3 regions of the Cupriavidus sp. OV096 genome follow, and region 2 is predicted to be linked to each of the others. Evidence: predicted binding sites of a transcription regulator. Region 2 holds the regulator's gene; each other region holds the start of a gene.
The links. The regulator sigma-54, encoded in region 2, starts transcription at its own class of promoters, with help from an activator protein. The targets are predictions, from matches to a motif close to TGGCANGNAANCTGCTTT.
Positions count from the first base shown of each region.

Region 1: a site for sigma-54 is predicted at 3,170-3,187, ahead of BM115_RS08465 (circularly permuted type 2 ATP-grasp protein). Genes of this name have one in related genera too.
Region 3: a site for sigma-54 is predicted at 2,675-2,692, ahead of BM115_RS17620 (ammonium transporter). Genes of this name have one in related genera too.

Region 1 covers NZ_FOWM01000003.1:249,671-257,619, reverse strand. The annotation lists gene BM115_RS08475 (transglutaminase family protein) at 1-338, opposite strand, end outside; gene BM115_RS08470 (alpha-E domain-containing protein) at 420-1,493, opposite strand; gene BM115_RS08465 (circularly permuted type 2 ATP-grasp protein) at 1,529-3,004, opposite strand; gene BM115_RS08460 (gluconokinase) at 3,248-3,766, opposite strand; gene edd (phosphogluconate dehydratase) at 3,944-5,830, opposite strand; gene BM115_RS08450 (MurR/RpiR family transcriptional regulator) at 6,090-7,055, shown strand; gene BM115_RS08445 (DNA internalization-related competence protein ComEC/Rec2) at 7,098-7,949, opposite strand, start outside.
Region 2 covers NZ_FOWM01000002.1:467,584-475,532, reverse strand. The annotation lists gene BM115_RS06205 (KpsF/GutQ family sugar-phosphate isomerase) at 1-696, shown strand, start outside; gene lptC (LPS export ABC transporter periplasmic protein LptC) at 709-1,344, shown strand; gene lptA (lipopolysaccharide transport periplasmic protein LptA) at 1,408-2,049, shown strand; gene lptB (LPS export ABC transporter ATP-binding protein) at 2,090-2,890, shown strand; gene BM115_RS06185 (RNA polymerase factor sigma-54) at 3,024-4,505, shown strand; gene hpf (ribosome hibernation-promoting factor, HPF/YfiA family) at 4,556-4,909, shown strand; gene BM115_RS06175 (PTS sugar transporter subunit IIA) at 5,388-5,843, shown strand; gene hprK (HPr(Ser) kinase/phosphatase) at 5,900-6,871, shown strand; gene BM115_RS06165 (PsiF family protein) at 6,980-7,312, shown strand; gene rapZ (RNase adapter RapZ) at 7,377-7,949, shown strand, end outside.
Region 3 covers NZ_FOWM01000007.1:183,988-191,936, reverse strand. The annotation lists gene BM115_RS17630 (Bcr/CflA family multidrug efflux MFS transporter) at 1-419, shown strand, start outside; gene BM115_RS17625 (mechanosensitive ion channel family protein) at 420-1,286, opposite strand; gene BM115_RS17620 (ammonium transporter) at 1,440-2,642, opposite strand; gene BM115_RS17615 (HU family DNA-binding protein) at 3,151-3,432, shown strand; gene BM115_RS17610 (acyl-CoA thioesterase) at 3,581-4,066, shown strand; gene BM115_RS17605 (CreA family protein) at 4,069-4,545, shown strand; gene BM115_RS17600 (class I adenylate-forming enzyme family protein) at 4,566-6,326, opposite strand; gene BM115_RS17595 (SDR family oxidoreductase) at 6,417-7,181, opposite strand; gene BM115_RS17590 (arylamine N-acetyltransferase family protein) at 7,376-7,949, opposite strand, start outside.

The sequences.
Region 1 (7,949 bases), on a different contig from region 2:
GCAAAGTACAGGGGCGACACGCGCGACTCGCCGGCGTCCGGCTGGTCGTGGAAGCCATGGTGGCCGGGCGCCCCCGCTTCTTTTAGCGGCGCAATCATCACTTCCACTTCGCCAGTCGCCGTGATCGAAATCGTCTGGGCGGGGCCGGACAGCGTGAAGTTATGGACGATGTTGCCAAAGCCGTCGCGGGCCTCGGACAGGTTGCCGGGTGCGGTCAGCGTCCAGCCCTGCACGGACTGAAGTGGCCCCGAACGCGGCGCGAGCCGCAGTTCGTGCACGCTGCGGCGCACTGGCTCGGTGTAACGGTAGACCGTCTTGTGGTGGATCTTGTATTTCACGATAAGGCACGCGCCGCGGCGACCGGTGCCCGGCCCGCCACCCGCCCGATCCGGCAACGGTGTGGCGTTCCCGGCACCTCGTCAGGCAGCCAGCGGGACGAGGAAGTCCCGGCTGATGCCGTTGCCGAGATCGCCAATGCGCTCCAGGAAGCTGGTCAGGTAGGCGTGCAGGCCAACGGCGAAGATGTCGTCGATGCGCGCGTATTTCAGGTCGGCGTGGAGTTTACCAGCCTGGCGCTCCGTCTCCGACGACTGCTGGTTGGCCACCAGCGCGAGAATGGCGACCACCTCGTCCATGCTCGACACCAGCGAGCGCGGCATGTCCGGCCGCAGGATCAACAGCTCCGCCACGCGTTGCGGCGTGATCACGGCGCGATAGATCTTGCGATACACCTCGAAGCCGGACACCGAGCGCAGCACGGCTGCCCAGTGATAGAAGTCGTTCTGCTCGCGGTTCAGGTCATCGTTCTGCAACTGGCTCTGGGACTGCCCGCTACCGTCCTGGGACTGGGATTGGGACTGACTCCGGAATCCCCCGCCCTGGCTCTGGCTCTGCGATTGGCCGCCCTGGAAAGCGAGATCGTCCTCGTCGCGCCGGCCGGAGGCCTGGAACTTGACATCGAGGATCCGCGCGGTGTTGTCCGCCCGCTCCAGGAAGGTGCCGAGCCGCATGAAGTGGAAGGCGTCGTCCTTGAGCATGGTGCCGAACTGCACGCCACGCGCCAGATGCGAGCGGAACTTGACCCATTCGAAGAAGCGGGACGGGTCGTCGCGCAGCTCACCCTCGGCAATGATGCGCTGCACATCCAGCCAGGTGGTGTTCAGCGTCTCCCAGACCTCGGTGGTCAGCGAGCCGCGCACCGCGCGGGCGTTCTCGCGCGCCGCGCGCAGGCAGCTCATGATCGACGACGGATTGGTCATGTCGCGAACCATGAAGTCGATCACGTCGTCGCGGTGCAGCAGCCCGTACTTGTGGTCGAAGGCGTGGGTCAGCTCGGAAATATCGAGCATCGCCCACCAGCCCTGCTCGGCCACTTCGGCGGACTGCGGCAGCAGCGAGGTCTGGTAATTGACATCGAGCATGCGCGCGGTGTTCTCGGCGCGCTCGGTATAGCGGGACATCCAGAACAGATGGTCGGCGGTGCGGCTCAACATGATGGGTTCTCCCGGCGATCGGCGTGTTCCATGGCTCAGCGCTCCAGCACCCAGGTGTCCTTGGTGCCGCCCCCCTGAGAGGAGTTGACCACCAATGACCCTTCGCGCAGCGCCACGCGGGTCAGCCCGCCCGGCACCATGCGCACCTCCTTGCCCGACAGCACGAACGGCCGCAGGTCGATATGGCGCGGCGCGATGCCCGACTCCACATAGGTCGGGCAGGTGGACAGCGCCAGCGTCGGCTGGGCGATGTACTGCTCGGGGCGCGATTTCACCACCTCGCGGAACTGGTCGATCTCGGCGCGCGTGGCCGCCGGTCCGACCAGCATGCCGTAGCCGCCCGCGCCGTGGGTTTCCTTGACCACGAGGTCGGCCATATGGTCGAGCACGAACTGGAGATCGTCCGGGCGCCGGCACATATAGGTCGGCACGTTGTTGAGGATGGCCTCCTCGCCCAGATAGAAGCGGATCATGTCCGGCACGTAGGGGTAAATCGACTTGTCGTCGGCCACGCCCGTGCCGATGGCGTTGCTGATCGTCACATTGCCGGCCCGGTAGACCGACAGCAGCCCGGCCGCACCGAGCGCCGAATCTGGACGAAATGCGAGGGGATCAAGGAAGTCGTCATCCACGCGCCGGTAGATCACGTCGATGCGCTGCGGCCCCTGCGTGGTCCGCATATAGAGGTGCTCGTCCTCGACGAACAGGTCGCTGCCCTCCACCAGTTCCACGCCCATCTGTTGAGCCAGGAATGCATGCTCGAAGTACGCCGAGTTGTACATGCCCGGCGTGAGCACGACCACGGTGGGATCGGCGATGTTCTGGGGCGAGACACTGCGCAGCATGTCCAGCAGCAGGTCGGGATAGTGCGCCACCGGCGCCACCCGGTTGCGCGCGAACAGCTCCGGGAACAACCGCATCATCATCTTGCGGTTTTCCAGCATGTACGAAACGCCGGACGGCACCCGGAGGTTGTCCTCGAGCACGTAGAACTCGCCCTCGCCGGCCCGCACCACGTCGATGCCGGCCACATGGGCATAAATGTCGCGCGGCACATCCACGCCGAGCATCTCCGGCCGGTATTGGGCGTTGTTGTAGATCTGGTCGGGCGGAATCACGCCGGCGCGGATGATGTCCTGGCCGTGGTAGATATCGTGGATGAACCGGTTCAGCGCCGCCACGCGCTGCCGCAGGCCGCGCTCGAGCGTGGCCCAATCGCTGGCCGGGAAGATGCGCGGAATCACATCGAACGGAATCGTGCGCTCGGTGCCGCTGTTCGACTCGTCCTTGTCGCCGTAGACGGCAAAGGTAATGCCCACGCGCCGGAAGATAAGGTCCGCCTCGGCGCGTTTGTTGTCCATCGTCGAACCGGACTGCCGCCCGATCCAGTCCGCAAAATTGCGGTAGTGGGCCCTGACCGCCCCTGACGGCAGCGTCTGTCCGGCCTCGATGGCCGCCACTGCTCCGTCCTCCCGCCCTTCCAGCATCTCGTCGAAAAACCGCGCCGCCATGATGGCCGCTCCTTCGTGAAATGGGCGCCCGCGCCGGCCTCGTACTGACCGTGCCGTGCCGTCTCCCCGGTCGCCCGTTTGTCGATGCCTTGTCGAGTTGGCTCTTTCAGCATATCCGCACCGGCAAAACCCGCAAGGGTCACGCGCGCCGGCACGCGAATCGGTTTAGCAAGATGCTTGCCAGCCAGGCGCCGCCGAAGGCACGGCGCCAAGGGCTGGCTGGCGGCTTCAGGTCAGTTCAGATCAGGCGGCGGGCTTGCCGGAGCAGGCGGCCGACTCGGGCGGGCACTTGTCCAGGATGTCCTGGACCAGCGCCTCGGGCGTGCGGCGGATGTCCAGCACCAGCGCGTCGCGTGGCTCCTCGAGGGTGTCGAACTGGCTTTGCAGCAGCGCCGGGTTGAAGAAATGGTCCGTGCGCGCCGACAGCCGGCTGCCGATGGTGCCGGCGTCGCCCTTCATGAAGACGAAGGTCACACCGCCGTCGGGCGGGGTCAGGCGGTCGCGGTAGGTCTGGCGCAGCGCCGAGCAGGTGAAAACGTGGGTGCGGCCCTCGGCCCGGGCGGTGTCGATGGCGGCGCGCATCGCGGCCAGCCAGGGCCAGCGGTCCTCATCGGTCAGCGGAATGCCGTTGTGCATCTTGGCCTTGTTGGCCTCGCTGTGGAAGGCGTCGGCATCGTGGAAGCCGCAATGCAGCTGGCTGGCCAGCAACTGGCCGACCGTGGTTTTCCCGCTGCCGGAAACGCCCATCAGGATATAGATCATGTCTGCTCCGTCGATCATGGTCGGATGGTCGGGCCATCCTTGTCGGTAGCCTTCGGGCGCGAAAGACGTGGCGCGAAGGTGCACCGCGGCATGGAGATACCTGGCCGCGGCGATTGCTGAAAATCGTAAAACGACTAAACGACGACTAAGTGCGTGCAGGGCAAGTTGGGCGCCCGCCTATTGTGCGACCACGCCGGCCGTTTGGACAGCGGGCGCGGCGTCGGCCTCGGACAAGTCCAGGGCGCTGCCGCCTTCTTCGGCGATCCGGGCATGGCGCCGGAACAGTCCGAACAGGCCGCGCCCCATGCTGAAGCGCGCAAAATCGTCGTCCGGCGCGGTCGCCGGGATGCGCGCGGCGAATTCGGCGTGCGCGGCGGCATCGCCGACCAGGGTCAATGTGCCGGCTACGGCATCCACACGAATCCAGTCGCCATCGCGCACCCGCGCCAACGGGCCGCCTACAAGCGCCTCCGGACCCACATGAATCACCGCCGGTACCTTGCCGGACGCGCCCGACATGCGGCCATCGGTCACCAGCGCCACCTTGTGGCCAGCATCCTGCAGTGCGCCGAGTGCCGGCGTGAGCCGGTGCAACTCGGGCATGCCGTTGGCGTTCGGCCCCTGGAAGCGGACCACCGCCACCACGTCGCGATTCAGTTCGTCGGCCTCGAAGGCGGCTTGCAGCGCCTCCTGGGAGTCGAACACGCGGGCCGGGGCCTCCACGATACGGTGCTCGTCGGCCACGGCCGACACCTTGATCACGCCCCGGCCGAGGTTGCCGGCCATCAGGCGCAGCCCGCCCTCCTTCGAGAACGGCGCCGACGCCGGTGCCAGCACGGCGGCATCGCCACTCGTGGTCGGACCGTCGCGCCAGCGCAGCGCGCCGTCGGTCATCACCGGCTCCTCGGTGTAGCGCGCCAGCCCTTGCCCCATCACGGTCTGGACGTCCTCGTGCAGCAACCCGGCTTCGAGCAGTTGGCCAATCACATAGGCCACGCCGCCGGCGGCGTGGAAGTGGTTCACATCGGCCGAGCCGTTCGGATAGACGCGCGCCAGCAGCGGCGTGACCGCCGACAGGCGGTCGAAGTCATTCCAGTCGATGACGATGCCGGCGGCACGCGCCATGGCGACAAGGTGGATCGTATGGTTCGTGGAACCGCCCGTGGCCAGCAGGCCGACCATGGCGTTGACGATGGCCCGCTCGTCCACGATCTGGGCGAGCGGCGTGTACGCGTTGCCGCGCGCGATCAGCGCCAGCGCGCGCTGTGCCGCGGCCGCCGTCAGCGCATCGCGCAGTCCGCTGTCCGGGTGCACGAAGGCCGAGCCCGGCATGTGCAAGCCCATGATTTCCATCAGGAACTGGTTGCTGTTGGCCGTGCCGTAGAAGGTGCAGGTGCCGGCGCCGTGGTAGGCGGCGCATTCGGCCTCCAGCAAGACATCGCGACCAACCTGACCCGTGGCGTAGAGCTGGCGCACGCGCGCCTTTTCCTTGTTCGAGAGACCGGTCGCCATCGGCCCAGCGGGCACGAAGACGATGGGCAGGTGGCCGAACTGGAGCGCCCCCATCAGCAGGCCCGGCACGATCTTGTCGCACACGCCGAGCATCAGCGCGGCATCGAAGGTGTTGTGCGAGAGCGCGACCGCCGTACCCATGGCAATGGCGTCGCGCGAGAACAGCGACAGCTCCATGCCAGCGTTGCCTTGCGTGATGCCATCGCACATCGCCGGCACGCCGCCCGCCACCTGGGCCACGCCACCCACCGCTCGCGCCGCCTCGCGAATCACGTTCGGATACCGCTCGTACGGCTGGTGGGCCGACAGCATGTCGTTGTACGCGGTGACGATGCCGAGGTTCGGGGCGTGCTCGACGCGAAGCTTGAGCTTGTCGTCGGCCGGCAGCGCGGCGTAACCGTGCGCCAGATTCGCGCACGACATGCCGCGCAGCGGGCCGAGTTCCCGCTGTGCCCGCTCGCAGCGCGCCAGATAGGCGGCGCGGCTCGCGCGGCTGCGCTCGACAACGCGTTGCGTAACGGCCGACACCTCGGCGTGAACGGATTGGGTCATGGCGACAATGTTCCTCGTGGGGAGCGCCGGGCAAAGAACCGCCCGTCGATATGTAGATTTTCTACATTATAGCCTTGGCCTCCCGCCTGCCGGAAGCCGCTTTCTCGCGAAAATATGATGCTGTCGACGCAAATACGGGAAAGCCCTAAGGGAGCAGGCCCACGATTCCCGATCGATCCCCATGTCATTCTGTGTAGAATCTCTACATCTTCAATCCCCAGAATGGCCACGCCGATGGCCAACCGAGACCCGCACCGCCATGCGCGACCGAATCCTTGCCGTCTACGACACGCTCCGTCCGTCCGAACGCCGTCTGGCTGACTACGTCACCCGCCACGGCGCCAGCGTGATTCGCCTGTCGATGCCCGAACTGGCCGAACGCGCCGGCGTCTCGCAGCCGACCATCGCCCGCTTCTGCGCCGCGCTGGGCTACGACGGCTTCAAGGAGTTCAAACTCCAGTTCGCCCAGAACCTGGGCGGCGGCACGCCGTTCGTCCACCAGGACGTGGAGGCCGACGACCGCCCGGCCGACATCGCCGGCAAGGTCTTCGACCGCACCATCGCCACACTGATGGCGGTCCGCAACGCGCTGTCGGCCGACCAGATCGAGCACGGCATCCGCCTGCTGGCCAGCGCGCGCCGCATCGAGTTTTATGGCTGCGGCAACTCCGGCATCGTCGCGCTCGATATCCAGCACAAATTCTTCCGCCTAGGCATTCCCACCACGGCCTACTCGGACCCGCATGTCTTCAGCATGTCCGCCGCGTTGCTGCGCCCTGGCGACGTGGCGGTGCTGGTCTCCAACAGCGGCCGCACCTGGGACATGCTGACCGCCGCCACGCTCGCCCGCGCCAGCGGCGCAAGCGTGCTGGCGCTGACCCACAGCGGCTCGCCGCTGGCCCGGCTGGCCGACGTCTGCGTGTTCTCCGACGTCGAGGAAGACAGCGAGGTCTACACGCCAATGACCTCCCGCATCAGCCACCTCGTACTCGGCGACGTGCTCGCTGCCGGCGTGGCGCTGGAGCGCGCTGACACCGTCGCGGCCGGCCTGCAACGTGCCAAGGCGCACCTGCGCGAGCGCCGCATCGGCGGCGCCGCGCCTGAGGCGCCGGCGTCCCGCGAAGCGGTGGCGGCTGCCACCGGCGGCACCGGCGGCACCGGCGGCACGGCCAAAACCCCGGCGACCAAGACGCCGAAGACCGCGCGCGCCGGTTCGCGCAGCTGACGCCTCCCGCCCTCCCGAGACAACCCGGGCTGGCGCCGACGCCTAACGCGGCGCCGCCGGTGCATCGCGCCAGTACCGCCGCTCCCGCTGCCGGAATGACGAAATCGCCAGTCGCGGCCCCGCCGTGACGATCGACACCGCGCCCGTTTCATCCGTCCGATACCGCGCGATGCCTTGGCGCCCATACCGCCGCCAGACATCGTCGCGCGGATGCCGGTAGCGGTTGCCATATCCGAGCTGAAACACCGCCGCCTCTGGCTGCACCGCACGCAGGAACGCCGCGCCCGACGACGTGCCGCTGCCATGGTGCGGCACCAGCAGGACATCGGCACGCAGATCCTCCGGCGGCACCGCGGCAATCAACCCCTGTTCCTCGCGCACGCCAATGTCGCCAGTCAGCAGCAAGCTGCGGTGCGCCGTGGCCACGCGCAACACGCAACTGCGTGCATTGCTCGCCAGCCGCGCGCTGCCGAGGTCCGACACTGACGGATGCAGGATGACGAAGCGCACGCCATTCCACGTCCATGCCGCGCCAGCCTCGCATGGCTGCCATGGCGCAGCATTGCTCGCCACGCCGCCTTTTGTCGGCGCCGATCCGATCAGGAGCCCGTGATCGAGCGGCGCCCCCGTCAGCCGCCGCCCCACCGGCACCGCGGCCAGCACCTCGCGCACGCCGCCGGCATGGTCCGCATCTTCGTGACTGACCATCAGCGCATCGAGCCGCCGCACGCCCATCGCCCGCAGCCACGGCACGATAACTTGCCCGCCGGCACTGGCCCCTGACGGGTATCCCGGCCCCGTGTCATAGAGCAGCGCATGCGCCTTGGTTTCGACCAGCACCGCCGTGCCCTGCCCGACATCGAGCGCCGTGACACGGACCTCCCCTTCCGGTAC
Region 2 (7,949 bases):
GTGCTGATTGCGTTCTCCAATTCCGGCGAGACGGCCGAGCTGCTGTCGATCGTCCCGATCGTCAAGCGCATCGGCGCCGGGCTGATCTCGGTCACCGGGAACCCGGAATCGAACCTCGCCAAGCTGTCCGATGCCCATCTGGACGGCGCCGTGGCCCAGGAGGCCTGCCCGCTGAACCTGGCCCCGACGGCCAGCACCACGGCGGCGCTGGCGCTGGGCGACGCCTTGGCCGTGGCCGTGCTGGACGCGCGCGGCTTTGGCGAGGAAGACTTCGCCCGTTCGCACCCGGGCGGCGCGCTGGGCCGCAAGCTGCTGACCCACGTGCGCGACGTCATGCGCACCGGCAACGGCGTGCCCGAGGTGCGTGAAAACACCCCGCTGGCCCAGGCGCTGATGGAAATCACCCGCAAGGGCCTGGCCATGACGGCCGTGGTGGACCCGGACGGCCACGCCATCGGCGTGTTCACCGACGGCGACCTGCGCCGCCTGCTGGAAACCCCGCGCGACTGGCGCACCGTGCCCATCGGCGAGGTCATGCACCGTAACCCCCACGTGGTGAACCAGGACCAGCTGGCCGTGGAAGCCGTGCAGATCATGGAAGCGAACCGCATCAACCAGCTGCTGGTGGTCGATGGCGACGGCAAGCTCGTGGGCGCGCTCCACATCCATGACCTGACCCGCGCCAAGGTCATCTGAGCGGGGCCGGCGATGCGCGACTTCTTCGGCAGGATCTCCGGTCTGGTCATGCGGCTGCTGCCGCTGCTGCTGATGGCGATGGTCGCCGGCAGCACGTTCTGGCTGGTGCAGATCAACTCGCCCCATGAGGACGAGGCCGCCCAGAACCGCGCCAAGCGCCATGAGGCGGACTACTACATGGACCGCTTCTCGGCCACGGAACTGGACACGACCGGCGCCACCAAGATGCGCTTCACCGGCGTGAAGATGATCCATTTCGAGGACGACCAGACCTACGAGGTGACCACGCCGGCCATGCGCGCCTACCAGCCGGACCGCCCCCCGGTCACGGTCAACGCGGACCGGGGCGTGATGAACTCGGAGGGCTCGGTCATCGACCTGTACGGCAATGCCTTCCTGGTACGGCAACCCGGCGTGGATCCGTCGAAGGACCCGCGCATGACCGCTGCATCGCAATATTTCCAGTTGCTGGTCAATGACGACATCGTCAAGACCGATAAAGCGGTACAACTCACGCGCGGCCCGTCGGTGATGACGGCCAACGGACTGGTCTTCAACAATGTCACGCGCGAAGTACAATTGCTCGGCAACGTACGCGGCACCATCGTCATGAATCCGCCGTCGGGGCAGGCCCGGACCACGCAGTAAGCACAACAACAAGCACGCCAGGCGCCGGCAACGGATCGCCCGTCATTCTCTCAGCTGACCAACATGACCCCATCCCTGACGACGTTGTCCTGTCGCCGCATCGTGCCCGCCCTGGCGGTGGCAATCGCCGCGCTCGGCGCGACCCTGGCCCAGCCGGCCCTGGCGGAGCGTGCCGACAAGGACAAGCCGCTGGTGCTGGAGGCCAACAACGCCAGCTATGACGACGTGAAGCAGATCTACACGCTGACCGGCAACGTCGTGCTGACCAAGGGCACGATGGTGCTGAAGTCGGACGCCGCGCAGATCCGCACCGACCCCGAGGGCTACCAGTACGCGGTGGCCACGGCCAATCCGGGCCGCCAGGCGTATATCCGCCAGAAGCGCGACGGCGTGGACGAATACATCGACGGCTGGGGCGACCGCATCGAGTACGACGGCAAGCAGGAAATGTCGAAGCTGATCGGTCATGCCCGCGCGGCGCGCATCGCCGGCGCGAAGACCGTCGACGAGATCCGCGGCGCCGTGATCACCTACGACAGCCGCAACGAGTACTACACGGCTGCCGGCGGCGACAACAACACCTCCACCGGCAACCCGTCCGGCCGCGTGCGCGCCGTGCTCTCGCCGCGCGCGGACCCGGCCAGCGGCGCCGCCGCGCCGCCGCCGCTGGAACTGAAGCCGGCGCCCGCGCCCGGCAAGCCCTGAACCCCGGACGCGCCCGCCGCGTCACGCATGCATTGACCTGATGAACGACTCCGCCACGCTCGCCCCGAACGCCTCCGCAGCCCCGTCGGCCGCCCGTACCGACAGCAGCACGCTGGTCGTGCGCCACCTGAAGAAGCGCTACGGTTCGCGCACCGTGGTCAAGGACGTCTCGCTGGACGTGAAGAGCGGCGAGGTGGTCGGCCTGCTCGGTCCGAACGGCGCCGGCAAGACCACGTCGTTCTACATGATCGTGGGCCTGGTGGCACTGGATGAGGGCGACATCGTGCTGGACGACCAGCACATCAGCGGCCTGCCGATCCACGAGCGCGCCCGCATGGGCCTGTCCTACCTGCCGCAGGAGGCCTCGGTCTTCCGCAAGCTCAACGTCGAGGAAAACATCCGCGCCGTGCTCGAGTTGCAATTGGAGAAGGGCAAGCCGCTGCCGAAGGCCGAGATCGAACGCCGCCTGGATTCGCTGCTGGATGACCTGCAGATCGCCCATCTGCGCAACAACCCGGCGCTGTCGCTCTCCGGCGGCGAGCGCCGCCGCGTGGAAATTGCCCGGGCGCTGGCCTCCGCGCCGCGCTTCATCCTGCTGGACGAGCCGTTCGCCGGCGTGGACCCCATCGCCGTGGGCGAAATCCAGCGCATCGTGAGCTTCCTGAAGGCGCGCAACATCGGCGTGCTGATCACCGACCACAACGTGCGCGAGACGCTCGGCATCTGCGACCACGCCTACATCATCAGCGAAGGCACGGTGCTGGCCGCCGGCCAGCCTGAGGAAATCATCGCCAACGAGTCCGTGCGACGCGTGTACCTGGGCGAAAATTTCCGCATGTGACCCATCGGCCGCCGCGTGCGGCCGCGCTTCTCCCGGCCTCCACGGCGACAGCCGGGGTCGATCAGGAAGTCAGAGCGATAGGCGATAGCAATTTCCGTTCCATAGTCGGAAGGATGCGCATAGAATAGGTCGCATGAAACCGTCGCTTCAGCTTCGTCTCTCGCAACATCTGGCATTGACCCCGCAGCTGCAACAGTCGATTCGATTGTTGCAGCTCTCGACGCTTGAACTCCAGCAGGAAGTGGAACAGGCGCTGACCGAAAATCCCCTGCTCGAACGCGAAAACGACTGGATCGAAAGCCCGTTGCGGGTAGCCGCCGATGGCTCGGTCAACCTCCAGAGCGCCCCCGCGCCGGCCTCCTCCGAGCCTCAGCCCAACGGCGACGCGCGCACCGATGGCGCGTCCGGCGGTGAGGACGACAACTACAACGACAACGGCAGCGAGGACTACGGCAGCGACTGGAGCCTCGACGACTTCGCCCGCCGCCCCCAGGGCGACGAGGACGAAAAGTCGCCGATGCAACTGCGCGATGCCGAACCCACGCTGCGCGAGCACCTGATGGGGCAGTTGGCCCCGCTGAAGATCTCGGTGCGCGACAAGGGCCTGGCCATCTTCCTGATCGAATCGCTCGACGATGACGGCTACCTGAGCGCCTCGCTCGAGGAAATCTGCACCGAACTGCCCGAGGAACTCGAATTCGAGATCGACGAAGTCCACGCGATCCTGACCCTGCTGCAGAGCTTCGACCCGCCCGGCGTGGGCGCGCGCAATGCCGCGGAGTGCCTCAGCCTGCAATTGCGTCGCCTGAAGCACTCGCATCGTGAGCTGGCGCTGACCATCGTCAATCATCATCTGGAACTGCTGGCCGTGCGCGACTACACGCGGCTAAAGAAAGCGCTCCAGGTGGACGAAATAGCACTGAAGGCGGCACACGAACTGATTCGCTCGCTGGCGCCGTATCCGGGGCACGCGTTCAACCGTCCCGAGGCCGACTTCGTGGTGCCCGACGTGTTCGTGCGCAAGAGCGGCAGCGGGTGGATCGCGGCGCTCAATCCGGATGTCATGCCACGGCTGCGCATCAACGACATGTATGCGCAGATCCTGCGCGGCGCGAAGGGCGAAACGGGGACGGCAGGCCTGCAGCAGAAGCTTCAGGAGGCGCGGTGGCTTATCAAGAACATCCAGCAACGATTCGATACGATCCTGCGTGTTTCGCAGGCAATTGTGGAACGTCAAAAGAACTTTTTCACGCATGGCGAAATCGCGATGCGCCCCTTGGTTTTGCGGGAAATAGCCGATACACTCGGTTTACATGAGTCGACCATTTCCCGGGTCACCACGAATAAGTACATGGCCACGCCCATGGGTACTTTCGAGTTGAAGTACTTCTTTGGGAGCCACGTCTCTACGGAGACTGGCGGCGCGGCCTCCTCCACGGCAATCCGCGCGCTGATCAAGCAACTGATAGGAGCCGAAGACCCCAGGAATCCTCTTTCCGACAGCCGGATCGCCGAACTGCTGGGTGAGCAAGGCTTCGTGGTCGCACGCCGCACGGTGGCGAAATACCGCGAAGCGCTCAAGATCCCCGCAGTCAATCTCCGCAAGACTTTGTAGCCGAGCCGCAACCGCCTGCCTGGTGCGGCTCTTTCAGAAGGAGAAGCGCTATGAACTTCAAGATCAGTGGACACCACCTCGACATCACGCCCCCGCTGCGTGAGTATGTGGAAACGAAACTGGAGCGAATTGTCAGGCATTTCGATCAGGTCATCGGCGTGAGCGTGCTGCTATCGGTGGACAACCACAAGGAGAAGGACCGGCGCCAGTACGCGGAAATCAATCTGCATCTGAAGGGGAAGGACATCTTCGTCGAAGCGCATCATGAAGATCTGTATGCGGCGATCGACTGTCTGGTCGACAAGCTCGACCGCCAGGTCATCCGCTACAAGGACCGCGTACAGGGCCACGATCGCGAGGCGGTGAAGTACCAGATGGCCGCCCAGCAACTGACGCAGCAGTAGACACCTGCAGGCAACCGAAAACAGAGCGGTTGCCGACCCTGCAGAGGACTGAAAAGAAGAGCTCAAGCCGCGCAATCAGCGCGGCTTTTTTGATGGGCGCGCGCCATGGCGGTGACGGTGCGGGCACCTGGAATGTTTCGTTACCTTATTGCCACGCCGGAGGGCGACCCGGGGCCCCCGGGAGCGGTCAAAATGGGAACAAGTGTTCGCAAGCCGCCCGCCTCGGTGTATGCTCCGCCATACAAATAACGACAGGACGGCCCCGGGACACCCCGGGTGGGCAAGCCGGCCGGCACGTCGTGGCACCGCCGCGACCCCGGCGCTGCATCGCAAAATCGCGGTGGAGCCCTGCTCTATAATGGCCGGACGCTCCAATGCGGGCGTCCCAGACAAGATCTCGGTACCCAAGTTTCGCCCCGAATCCGGCGGGACGGCCTTCGCGCCCCGGCCCGCTAACCTGACTTCTCGCGCATCGCCCATGAATCGTTTGGCCAAATTGCTGCCACCCGGCAACATCCATCTCGACGTCACCGTCACCAGCAAGAAGCGGGTGTTCGAGCAAGCCGGGCTCCTGTTCGAGAACAACCATGGCGTGGCGCGTGCTACCGTGACCGATAACCTGTTCGCGCGCGAATCGCTGGGTTCCACGGGTCTGGGTGCCGGCGTGGCCATTCCGCATGGCCGCATCAAGGGTCTCAAGCAGCCGCTGGCCGGCTTCATGCGCCTGGCCGAGCCCATTCCGTTCGAATCGCCGGACGGCAAGCCGGTGTCGCTGTTGATCTTCCTGCTCGTGCCGGAACAGGCCACGCAACAACATCTGGAAATCCTGTCGGAAATCGCCCAACTGCTCTCGGACCGCGAGATGCGCGAGGGCCTCGCCACACTGCCCACGTCGGAAGCGGTGCATGATCTGCTGACGCAGTGGCACCCCTGACTCCCGCCCCAACGGCCGCCTGAAACGGCCTGTCCGCCCCCGAAAGTCATACGCGCATGGAACTCACCGGCGTCACCTCGCAGTCGATCTTCGACGACAACGCAGCCGATATCAAGCTCTCGTGGGTCGCTGGCCTGGAAGGGGCCGACCGGGCCTTCGACGTGGAATTCGCCCGCGAAGCCACCTCGGCGGCGGACCTCGTCGGCCACTTGAACCTGATCCACCCGAACCGGATCCAGGTGCTCGGCAAGCCGGAAATCCTCTACTACCAGCGCCTCGACGACGAGCCGCGCAAGCGCCAGATGGGCGAGCTGATCCTGCTCGAGCCGCCGTTCCTCGTCGTGGCGGATGGCATGGAGCCGCCGCCAGACCTGGAGCTGCGCTGCACGCGCTCGTCCACGCCGCTGTTCACCACGCCGGTGTCGTCGGCGGCTGTGATCGACCATCTGCGGCTCTACCTGTCGCGCATCTCCGCCCCGCGCGTGACGATGCACGGCGTGTTCCTCGACATCCTCGGCATGGGCGTGCTGATCATGGGCGAGTCCGGCCTGGGCAAGAGCGAACTGGGCCTGGAACTGATCTCGCGCGGCCACGGTCTCGTGGCCGACGATGCGGTGGATTTTGTGCGACTCGGACCCGACTTCATCGAGGGCCGCTGCCCGCCGCTGCTGCAGAACCTGCTGGAAGTGCGCGGCCTGGGCCTGCTCGACATCAAGACGATCTTCGGCGAGACGGCCGTGCGCCGGAAGATGAAGCTCAAGCTCGTGGTGCAGCTCGTGCGCCGCAACGACGGCGAGTTCGAGCGCCTGCCGCTTGACTCGCAATACCTCGATGTCCTGGGCCTGCCAATCCACATGGTGAAGATCCAGGTGGCAGCCGGCCGCAACCTGGCCGTGCTGGTCGAGGCTGCGGTGCGCAATACGATACTGCGCCTGCGCGGCATCGACACCTTGCGCGACTTCATGGACCGTCAGCGCGCCGCCATGCAGGCGGACGTGGTCTCGCGCGGCCAGGGCCGCCTGCTCTGATGCGGTGGCGCGTCAACGCGCCACGGCTCTCCATCGTTTGTGCTGTAATGGGCATCGAGCCAATGGATCGGACCCATTCGTAGTGTTTCCACAGCCAAGGAGAGAAGCATGAAGAAGCTGATCGCGATGTGTTTGCTGGTGACCCCGCTGCTGGCCACGGGCGCGTTTGCCCAGAGTGCCTCGGCCCCCGCCGCCTCTGGCGCCAAGGCCCCCAACGCCCAACAGGACAAGATGAAGGCCTGCAACGCCCAGGCCACCGGCAAGAAGGGCGACGAGCGCAACAAGTTCATGAGCGACTGCCTCTCCAACAAGCCCGCCGCCGCCGCCGAACCCAAGACCCAGCAGGACAAGATGACCGCCTGCAGCAAGCAGGGCAAGGGCAAGAAGGGCGACGACTACAAGAAGTTCATGAGCGATTGCCTGTCCAAGCCGGCGGCCTGATCGTCACTTTTTGTGCGCCGGGTGTCATGACGCAGCCATCACCCGGTGCTATCCTTGCAGGGCTATGCGGATCCTCCTCATCACCGGAATCTCCGGCTCCGGCAAGTCTGTCGCCCTCAATGTCCTGGAAGATGCAGGCTACTACTGCGTCGACAACCTCCCGGCACAATTCCTGCCCGAGCTGACCAGCTACCTGGCCGAGCAGGGCTATACCCACCTGGGCGTGGCCACCGACATTCGCAGCCGCGAGTCGCTGGCGCGGCTGCCGGACACCGTGCGCCAACTGGCCGCCGCCGGCCATCAGGTGCAGGTGCTGTTCCTGACCGCCAACACCGACGCGCTGGTGCAGCGCTACTCCGAAACACGCCGCCGCCACCCGTTGTCCGGGCGCGTGGCCGAGGTACCCGCCCTGCCGGGCAGCGCCAATGCCGATGCGGCACCGCACGATACCTCGCTGATCGAAGCCATCGAGATGGAGCGCGAGCTGCTGAGCCCGCTGGCCGAATCGGCGCACCGCATCGATACCAGCAACGTCCGCACCAACACGCTGCGTAGCTGGATCAAGGAGTTGATCCGGGGCGAGAGCCAGCAGCTCACGTTGCTATTCGAATCGTTCGGCTTCAAGCATGGCGTGCCA
Region 3 (7,949 bases), on a different contig from region 2:
GGCTGATCGCGATGTCCCAGATCAATACGCGCCTGGTGCGTGCGCGCTCGCTCGACGCCGTGCTGGGCATGGCCCTGTACGCGCCGCTGCTGGCCGGCCTGATGCTGGCCGTCGCGGCGCTGGCGGGCATGGCCGTGCTGCCGGTGCTGCTGGTCGGCTTCTTCGTCTTTCTGGCGGGTATGGGGTGCATCACGCCGAATGCGTCGGCGCTGGCGTTGGCGCACCAGAGCCATCGCGCGGGCACCGCGTCCGCGCTGATGGGCACGCTGCAGTTCGGATTCGGCACGCTGGCTGGCGCCGCCGTCAGCGTATGGCACGACGGTACCGCGCTGCCACTGGCCGTGGTGATGGCCGTGTGCGGCTGCAGCGCGGTCCTGCTGCGGCGCTACGGGCGGGCCGGCGCGGCCGTGCCCGCCTGATCAGGCGGCCTGGTTGGCGGGCGTCGCCGGCGCCATCGGCATGGCCGGCGCGGGCTGCATGACCACCATCTGCGCCGGCATCGGGGCGGCAAATCCGGCTTGGCCAAAACTCTCGCGAATCACGCGGTTGGTATCGAAATAGACCTGCCAGTAGTGATCGTTATGGCAGTAGGGCCGCACGGCGAGCACCGGGCCGACCAGCGTGAATTCGAGGATCTCCACGTCGACCGGCGGTTCCGCCAGGACGTTGGGAATCGCGCCGATGCGCTCCTTGAGCAGTGCCACGGCGGCCATCGCGTCGGTCGAGCCGGCCAACTGCGCCTTCAGTTCCACGCGCCGGTAGGCATTGGCGGTGAAATTCTGGATGGTGTCCGAGAAGATCTTGTTGTTGCCGACTACGGTCAGCACGTTGTCCGGCGTGTCGAGCGTGGTGGCGAACAGGCCGATCTCCCTGACTGTGCCGGTCACGCCGCCGATGGTCACGAAATCGCCCACCTTGAACGGCCGCAGCACCACGAGGAAGGCGCCGGCCGCGAAATTCGCCATCAGCCCCGACCACGCCATGCCGATGGCCACGCCAGCCGCCGCAATCAGCGCCGCGAAGGTGGTGGTCTGGATGCCGAAGTAGCCGAGGATACCGATCACCAGCACCACGTTGAGGGTGACGGTGACGATGGAGCCGACGTAGCGCAGCAGCGTGGGGTCCACCTTCTGCCGGGCCAGCGAGTTCTGGACCAGCCGGACGACGAAATGGATCAGCCAGCGGCCGATCACCCAGAAGGCCAGCGCGGCCAGGATCTTGACGCCGAACACGGTGGCGTAACCGACGATCAACTCGCGAAAGCTCTGCAACGAAGAGGTATCCATGGGGCATGCTCCTGTTAGGCAAGGGCATTATTGGCCTCGTCGCGGGCAAGTTCAAGTTAATAATTTCGCGAAAATCCGCCGTTCGATATGCGCAAATAACAAAGCGGCCGGAACGCTGTCCGGCCGCTTTCTCCCAGTCCCAACAAGGGTGGATTACCAGTTGGTCTCGCGCTCCGGGGTGGCCGAAATGCGGTGCAGGGTCAGGTCCGCGCCATTGAACTCGGCTTCGGCATCCAGTCGTATTCCGACGAATTTCTTCAGTGCACCGTAGACTACCGTGCCGCCCACCAGCGCGATGACGATGCCGAGCGCCGTGCCGATCAGCTGCGCGACCAGCGACACCCCGCCCATGCCGCCGAGCGCATGGGTGCCGAAGATGCCCGCCGCGATGCCGCCCCAGGCGCCGCACAAGCCGTGCAGCGGCCAGACGCCCAGCACGTCATCGATATGCCACTTGTTCTGGGCCAGCGTAAACAAATAGACGAACAGCGCGCCGGCCACCGCGCCGGTGATCAGCGCGCCGAGCGGATGCATGAGGTCCGAGCCGGCGCACACGGCCACCAGCCCGGCCAGCGGGCCGTTGTAGGCGAAGCCGGGGTCGTTGCGGCCGGCCCACCACGCCGCCAGCGTGCCGCCGGCCATCGCCATCAGCGAATTGATGGCCACCAGGCCGCTGATCTTGTCCACGGTCTGGGCGCTCATCACATTGAAGCCGAACCAGCCCACCGCCAGCACCCAGGCGCCGAGCGCCAGGAAGGGGATGTTCGAGGGCGGATGCGCGCTGATGCGGCCGTCCTTCGAGTACCGGCCGCGCCGGGCGCCCAGCAGCAACACGGCGGGCAGGGCGATCCAGCCGCCCACGGCATGCACGACGACCGAGCCTGCGAAATCGTGAAACGGCGAGCCTGCAACCGAGGCGATCCAGTCCTGGATGCCGAAGCGGTTGTTCCAGGCGATACCTTCGAAGAACGGGTAGACAAAACCTACCAGGATGAAGGTGGCGACCAGTTGCGGATTGAATCGCGAGCGCTCCGCAATGCCTCCCGAAATAATCGCCGGAATGGCCGCCGCAAATGTGGCGAGGAAGAAGAATTTCACCAGTTCATATCCGCTCTTTTGTGCCAGGACTTCGGCACCGGACATGAATTGCACCCCGTACGCCACCGTATAACCGACAAAAAAGTAAGCAATCGTGGAAACGGCAAAATCAACAAGGATTTTCACCAGTGCATTCACCTGGTTTTTCTTGCGCACCGTGCCGAGTTCCAGGAATGCAAATCCCGCGTGCATGGCGAGTACCAGGATGGCGCCGAGCAGGATGAACATCGCATCGGCGCCCGTTTTCCAGTTTTCCATTGCTACCTCAATGCTCAAAATGGGAGCACGAGTATGCAAAATCCGTTCCAGACAGCGATGCAAAATGGGGAAAATAGCGCCGAGGCGGTGCGTGGCGCACTGGTGTGGCGTTTCCGGGCGAGTTGTCGGATCAACTATTGCGCGCAGCGGCTGCGCCGCCGTACGAGCCACGCCTCATTATGGATCGCCATGCGCCAAAAGCGGGCGTATAGCGCGCGCGGTGCGATCCAGAATGGTGCGTCCTCGCCCGGGGGGAGGCCGACGAAGCGCGGCCCCGTGCATGTGCGCCGCACGATACGTGTCGGGCTGAAAAAGTGACGATTCCATTTGGGGAAAAGAGGGGTAAAACCCCCGCTAAGTCTTGCCAGAGAACGTTTTCCGGCCGTTTTCGTTGCTTCGGTGCCACTGGGGATTGCCCAAGGCGCAAAGGGCAGATTAGACTGCGCCGATCGGTAATTTGCCGGCAGGCAGATGTCCGGTGACGACGACCAACAAGGGAAATCTAGCCATGAATAAAGGTGAACTGGTATCGGCCATCGCCGCGGAAGCAGAACTCAGCAACGCCGCCGCCGAGCGCGCGCTGAACGCCGCGCTGGACAGTATCAAAAAGGCAGTGGCCAAGGGGGACTCGGTCACCCTGGTGGGGTTTGGTAGCTTCAGCTCGGGCAAGCGTGCTGCCCGTACCGGCCGCAATCCGCGCACCGGCGAAACGATCAAGATCCCGGCCGCCAAGACGGTGAAGTTTTCCGCCGGCCAGGGTTTCAAGGACGCCGTGAACAAGAAGAAGTAAGCAAGTTCGCGTTCTTGAAAGTAAGGAAAGCGGCCTTCGGGGCCGCTTTTCTTTTTGGGCCATGATGTCCACGCGCGGATTTGCCCATTGGCGCGCCTCGTCGGGTTACACTGCCCGCGCCTCAGGCTCGATTTCTGGATTTTCTGCGATGAACGATCTGTCCCACCAGCTTTCCATGACCGTGCTGATGACGCCGGACATGGCCAACTTCTCCGGCAACGTGCACGGGGGCACCATCCTGAAGTACCTGGACATGGTGGCCTACGCCTGCGCCAGCCGCTACGCCGGCCGCTATGTGGTCACGCTGTCAGTGGACCAGGTGATGTTCCGCCAGCCGATCCACGTGGGCGAACTCGTCACCTTCCTGTCTGCCGTGAACTACACCGGCCGCAGCTCGATGGAAATCGGCATCAAGGTGGTGACTGAGAATATTCGCAGCAAGGTGGTACGGCATACCAATAGCTGCTACTTCACGATGGTGGCCGTGGACGACAACGGCGCGCCAGCCGAGGTGCCGCCGCTGCAACCGCGTGACGAGGTGGAGCGCCAGCGCTTTGCCGCCGCCCAGCAGCGCCGCGCGCTGCGCCAGGAAATGGAGCGCCGGCACGACGAGATCAAGGGTTCGGCGGACTGACCATGGCGAACATCCGCATCGGAATGATGGCCGTCGCCGGCCTGTGGGCGCTCTCCGGCATCACGCAGGCCGAGGAAATCGGCAGCGTCAGCACGAATTTCCGCGTCACCGGCTCCGACAAGGTGGTGATCGAAGCCTATGACGATCCGCAGGTGGACGGCATCACCTGCTACGTCTCGCGGGCGCGCACGGGCGGCATCAAGGGCTCGCTCGGCATGGCCGAAGACCCGCCGGAAGCGTCGATTGCCTGCCGCCAGGTGGGCCCCATCACCTTCAAGGGCCCGGTCAAGGCGCAGGAAGACGTGTTTTCCGAGCGGATGTCGATCCTGTTCAAGACCCTGCACGTGGTGCGTGCGGTGGACCGCAAGCGCAACACGCTGGTCTATCTGACCTACTCCGACCGCATCGTCAGCGGCAGCCCGCAGAACGCGGTGACGGCGGTACCGGTGCCGGCCGGGACACCGATCCCCGTCAAGTAAGCCTCAGCCCCTCAGCAACCTCAGGCTTCAAACAGCTTGCGCAGATTCGATTTCAGAATCTTCCCATTGGGATTGCGCGGCAGCATCTCCCCGCTGACGATAATCCGCACTGGCACCTTGAACGCCGCCAGCTGCTGCCGCACGAAATCCTGCAACTCCGCTTCCGTGGCAGCCATGCCCGGCTTCAGGCTCACCACCGCACCGGGCTCCTCGCCCAGCGTGCGGTGCGGGATGCCGACCAGCGCCGCATCCATGATGGCCGGATGGGCGTACAGCGCGCTTTCCACCTCGATGCAGTAGATGTTCTCGCCGCCGCGGATCAGCATGTCCTTCATCCGGTCGACGATATAGAGGAAGCCGTCCGCATCCAGCCGGGCGATGTCGCCAGTGTGCAGCCAGCCATCGACGAAGGTCTTGGCCGTCGCCTCGGCCTTGTTCCAGTACCCGTGCACCACGTTCGCGCCGCGCACCATCAGCTCGCCGGTCTCCCCCAAGGGCAGCGCGCGCCCGAAGCCATCGTCGATCTTCATCTCGCCGATGGGCAGGGCCGGGCCGCTGCTGTCTGGCCGGAACACGTACTCTTCCGCGCTGTGGCTGGTGAAGGTGGCCGAGGTCTCCGTCATGCCCCAGCCAATGCCGGGAGCCGCGTGTGGAAACACTTCCTTGATGCGCCGCACCAGTTCCGGCGAGGCCGGTGCGCCGCCATAGTTCATGTTCTCCAGCGATGACAGATCGAAGTCGCCGCGCTGGGGATGCTCGATGATCTGCCAGGCGATGGTCGGCACGCCGCCGGCCCCCGTGCAGCGTTCGCGCTCGATCAGCGCCATGGCCTGGAGCGTGTCCCAGCGATGCAGCAGCACGATTTTGCCGCCCGTCGCGAGTGCGCCATTGAGCACTGACATGCAGCCCGTGACATGGAAGAACGGTACCGCCAGCAGCGCCGCCTTCTGCGGGGCGTTCGGATCCGGCTCGGGCACCGGCTCGCCGCGCCGCAGCAGGTTGCGCAGCGGGCTGAACTGGGCCGCCACGGCCACGGAGGTGGCGTTGCGGTGCGAGCCCACGGCGCCCTTTGGCTTGCCGGTAGTGCCCGAGGTGTAGAAGATCGTCGCGTCCTCGTCCGGGTCCAGCGGGATGGCCGGCAACGATTGCGAGGGCAGGCCGTTCCAGGCCGACGACGGGCCGATCACCGATTCGAGCGTAGCGATATGGGCGTCGCCCGTGATTTGAGAAAAGTCGCCGCTCTCCGGCAGTCGCGACACATAGACGCGCTCCAGCGCCGGGCAGGCCGGCAGGTGCTCGAGGATGCGGCCGAGCCGCTCGTTATCGACGATGGCGATCCGGCTGCCCGAATCGGCCAGCCCGTATTCGAGTTCGGCGCCCGTCCACCATGCATTGAGCGGCGTGACGATGGCGCCCGCCAGCAGCGCGCCAAAGAACGCCACCGGCCATTCGGGCAGGTTGCGCATGGCCACGGCAACGCGGTCGCCCTTGCGTACGCCGTCCCGGATCAGCTGGTGCGCCAGCGCCGTGGCGGCCAGTGCGAACGCGCGGTAGCTGACGCGCTCGTCCTCATAGACGACGAAGGTCTTCTCGCCCCAGCCGGCGGCCACCAGGAACAGGTCGCGTAGCGTGGGCGGGGCGTTTTTCCAGACAGTCGTGGGAATGCCACGGATCACGCGCGTCTCGGTTTCGAAGGGCGCGCCGGGCGCGGTCAGGCGGGCGTGGGCTTCGGCGAGGGACATCACCGGCCACGCGGCGGTTTGCTGAGGATGTTGCGACATGACTGCCTCCGGGGCTGCATTGCAGGTGGACGTGCAGAAACGCGAAGGGCGGCAGGGGCCGGAGCCACCGCCGCCCGGGAGGGGGTGGGGTCAGATCGTGACGCCGCCGTCCACGACCATCGCCTGGCCGGTCATGAAGGTGCTGGCGGCCGAGGCCAGGAAGCAGGCGGCGCCGGCAATCTCGACCGGCTCGCCGATGCGGCGCAGCGGGGCGCCCTGGGTCGATTGCTTGTAACGCTCGGGATCTTCCCACAGCGCGCGCGCAAAATCGGTCTTGATCAGACCGGGGGCGATGCAGTTCACGCGCACGTTATGCGGCCCGAACTCCACGGCCAGGTTGCGCGCGAGCTGGAAATCGGCCGCCTTGGAGACGTTGTAGACGCCAATCGTCGGGGAGCCGCGCAGGCCGCCAATCGACGACACGATGATGATTGAGCCCTCGCGGCGTTCGATCATCTGTGGCGCCACCATCTGGATCAGCCAGTGGTTGGAGATGACGTTGTTGTCCAGCACCTTGCGGAACTGGTCGTCCGTCACGCCGCTCATCGGCCCGTAGTACGGGTTCGAGGCGGCGTTGCAGACCAGGACGTCCACCTTGCCGAAGGTGCGGTTGGTCTCGTCCACCAGGTGCTGGAGGTCTTCCTTCGACGAGATATTGGCCGGCACGGCGATGGCGGTACCGGCGCCGTGGCGCGCGTTGATGGCGTCCACCACTTCGGCGCAGGCTTCGGCCTTGCGCGACGAAATGACCACCTTGGCGCCTTGCACGGCCATCTGCTCGGCGATGGCGCGGCCGATGCCGCGCGACGAACCGGTGATGATGGCAACCTTGCCCGACAGATCGAACAATGACATGGTGTCTCCTGAGGATCGCGGCGGTCTTGCCGTCGCTGGATATATGAGGTGCCGGGACATTATGGGGACGCCGCCCCCCTCAGTCCACCCGCAAACCGCCACGCCGGGGGTGGTATCAGCAAACTTTCTGCGGGCAATTCACGCGATGCATGACGCGTGCCGCAGCGTGGAATGCTCTGCCCCTTATATGCCCCTCATGCCTCCTTGTCGGCGGCGAGCACGCGCGGCAGGGTGGCGGCCAGCGCACCGCGCAGCGGCGCGTCCAGGGGGATGCCGAAGCGGTGGATGAGCAGGTCGATGACGGCCTCGGCGTCGTCCAGTTCCTGCTTCTGGACGCTGCCGTCGGCGGCGCGCGCGGCGAACTGGCCGTTGCGAAGCGCCAGGCGCACCCCGTCCACCACCCGCGCCACCATCAGCGTCTGTGTGAACTGGCTGTCTGGATGGGTCGACACGTACCAGTTGCGCGCCACGTAATCGATCTTCGGCTGCGGGGTCAGGTCGAAGCGGTACATCACGCGCCAGTCGTCCGCGCCGGTGCCGTCATCGGACCGGAATTCGAGGTCGTAGGCGTGGAACGCGGTGCTGGCCAACTGCGCCGCCGGCGTGGGCGTCAGCCGGAACGGCACGTCAGGGTTGACCGGCAAGGACAGCGGTAGCGCGCGGTCGAGTGTGGTGCCGCCGAAGCCCACGTCGGCCAGATAGCTCTCGTGGGCCACCTCGACGCGCAGCAGCATGTGGGAGAGCCCGGTGGGCGGATGGTCCGCCGGC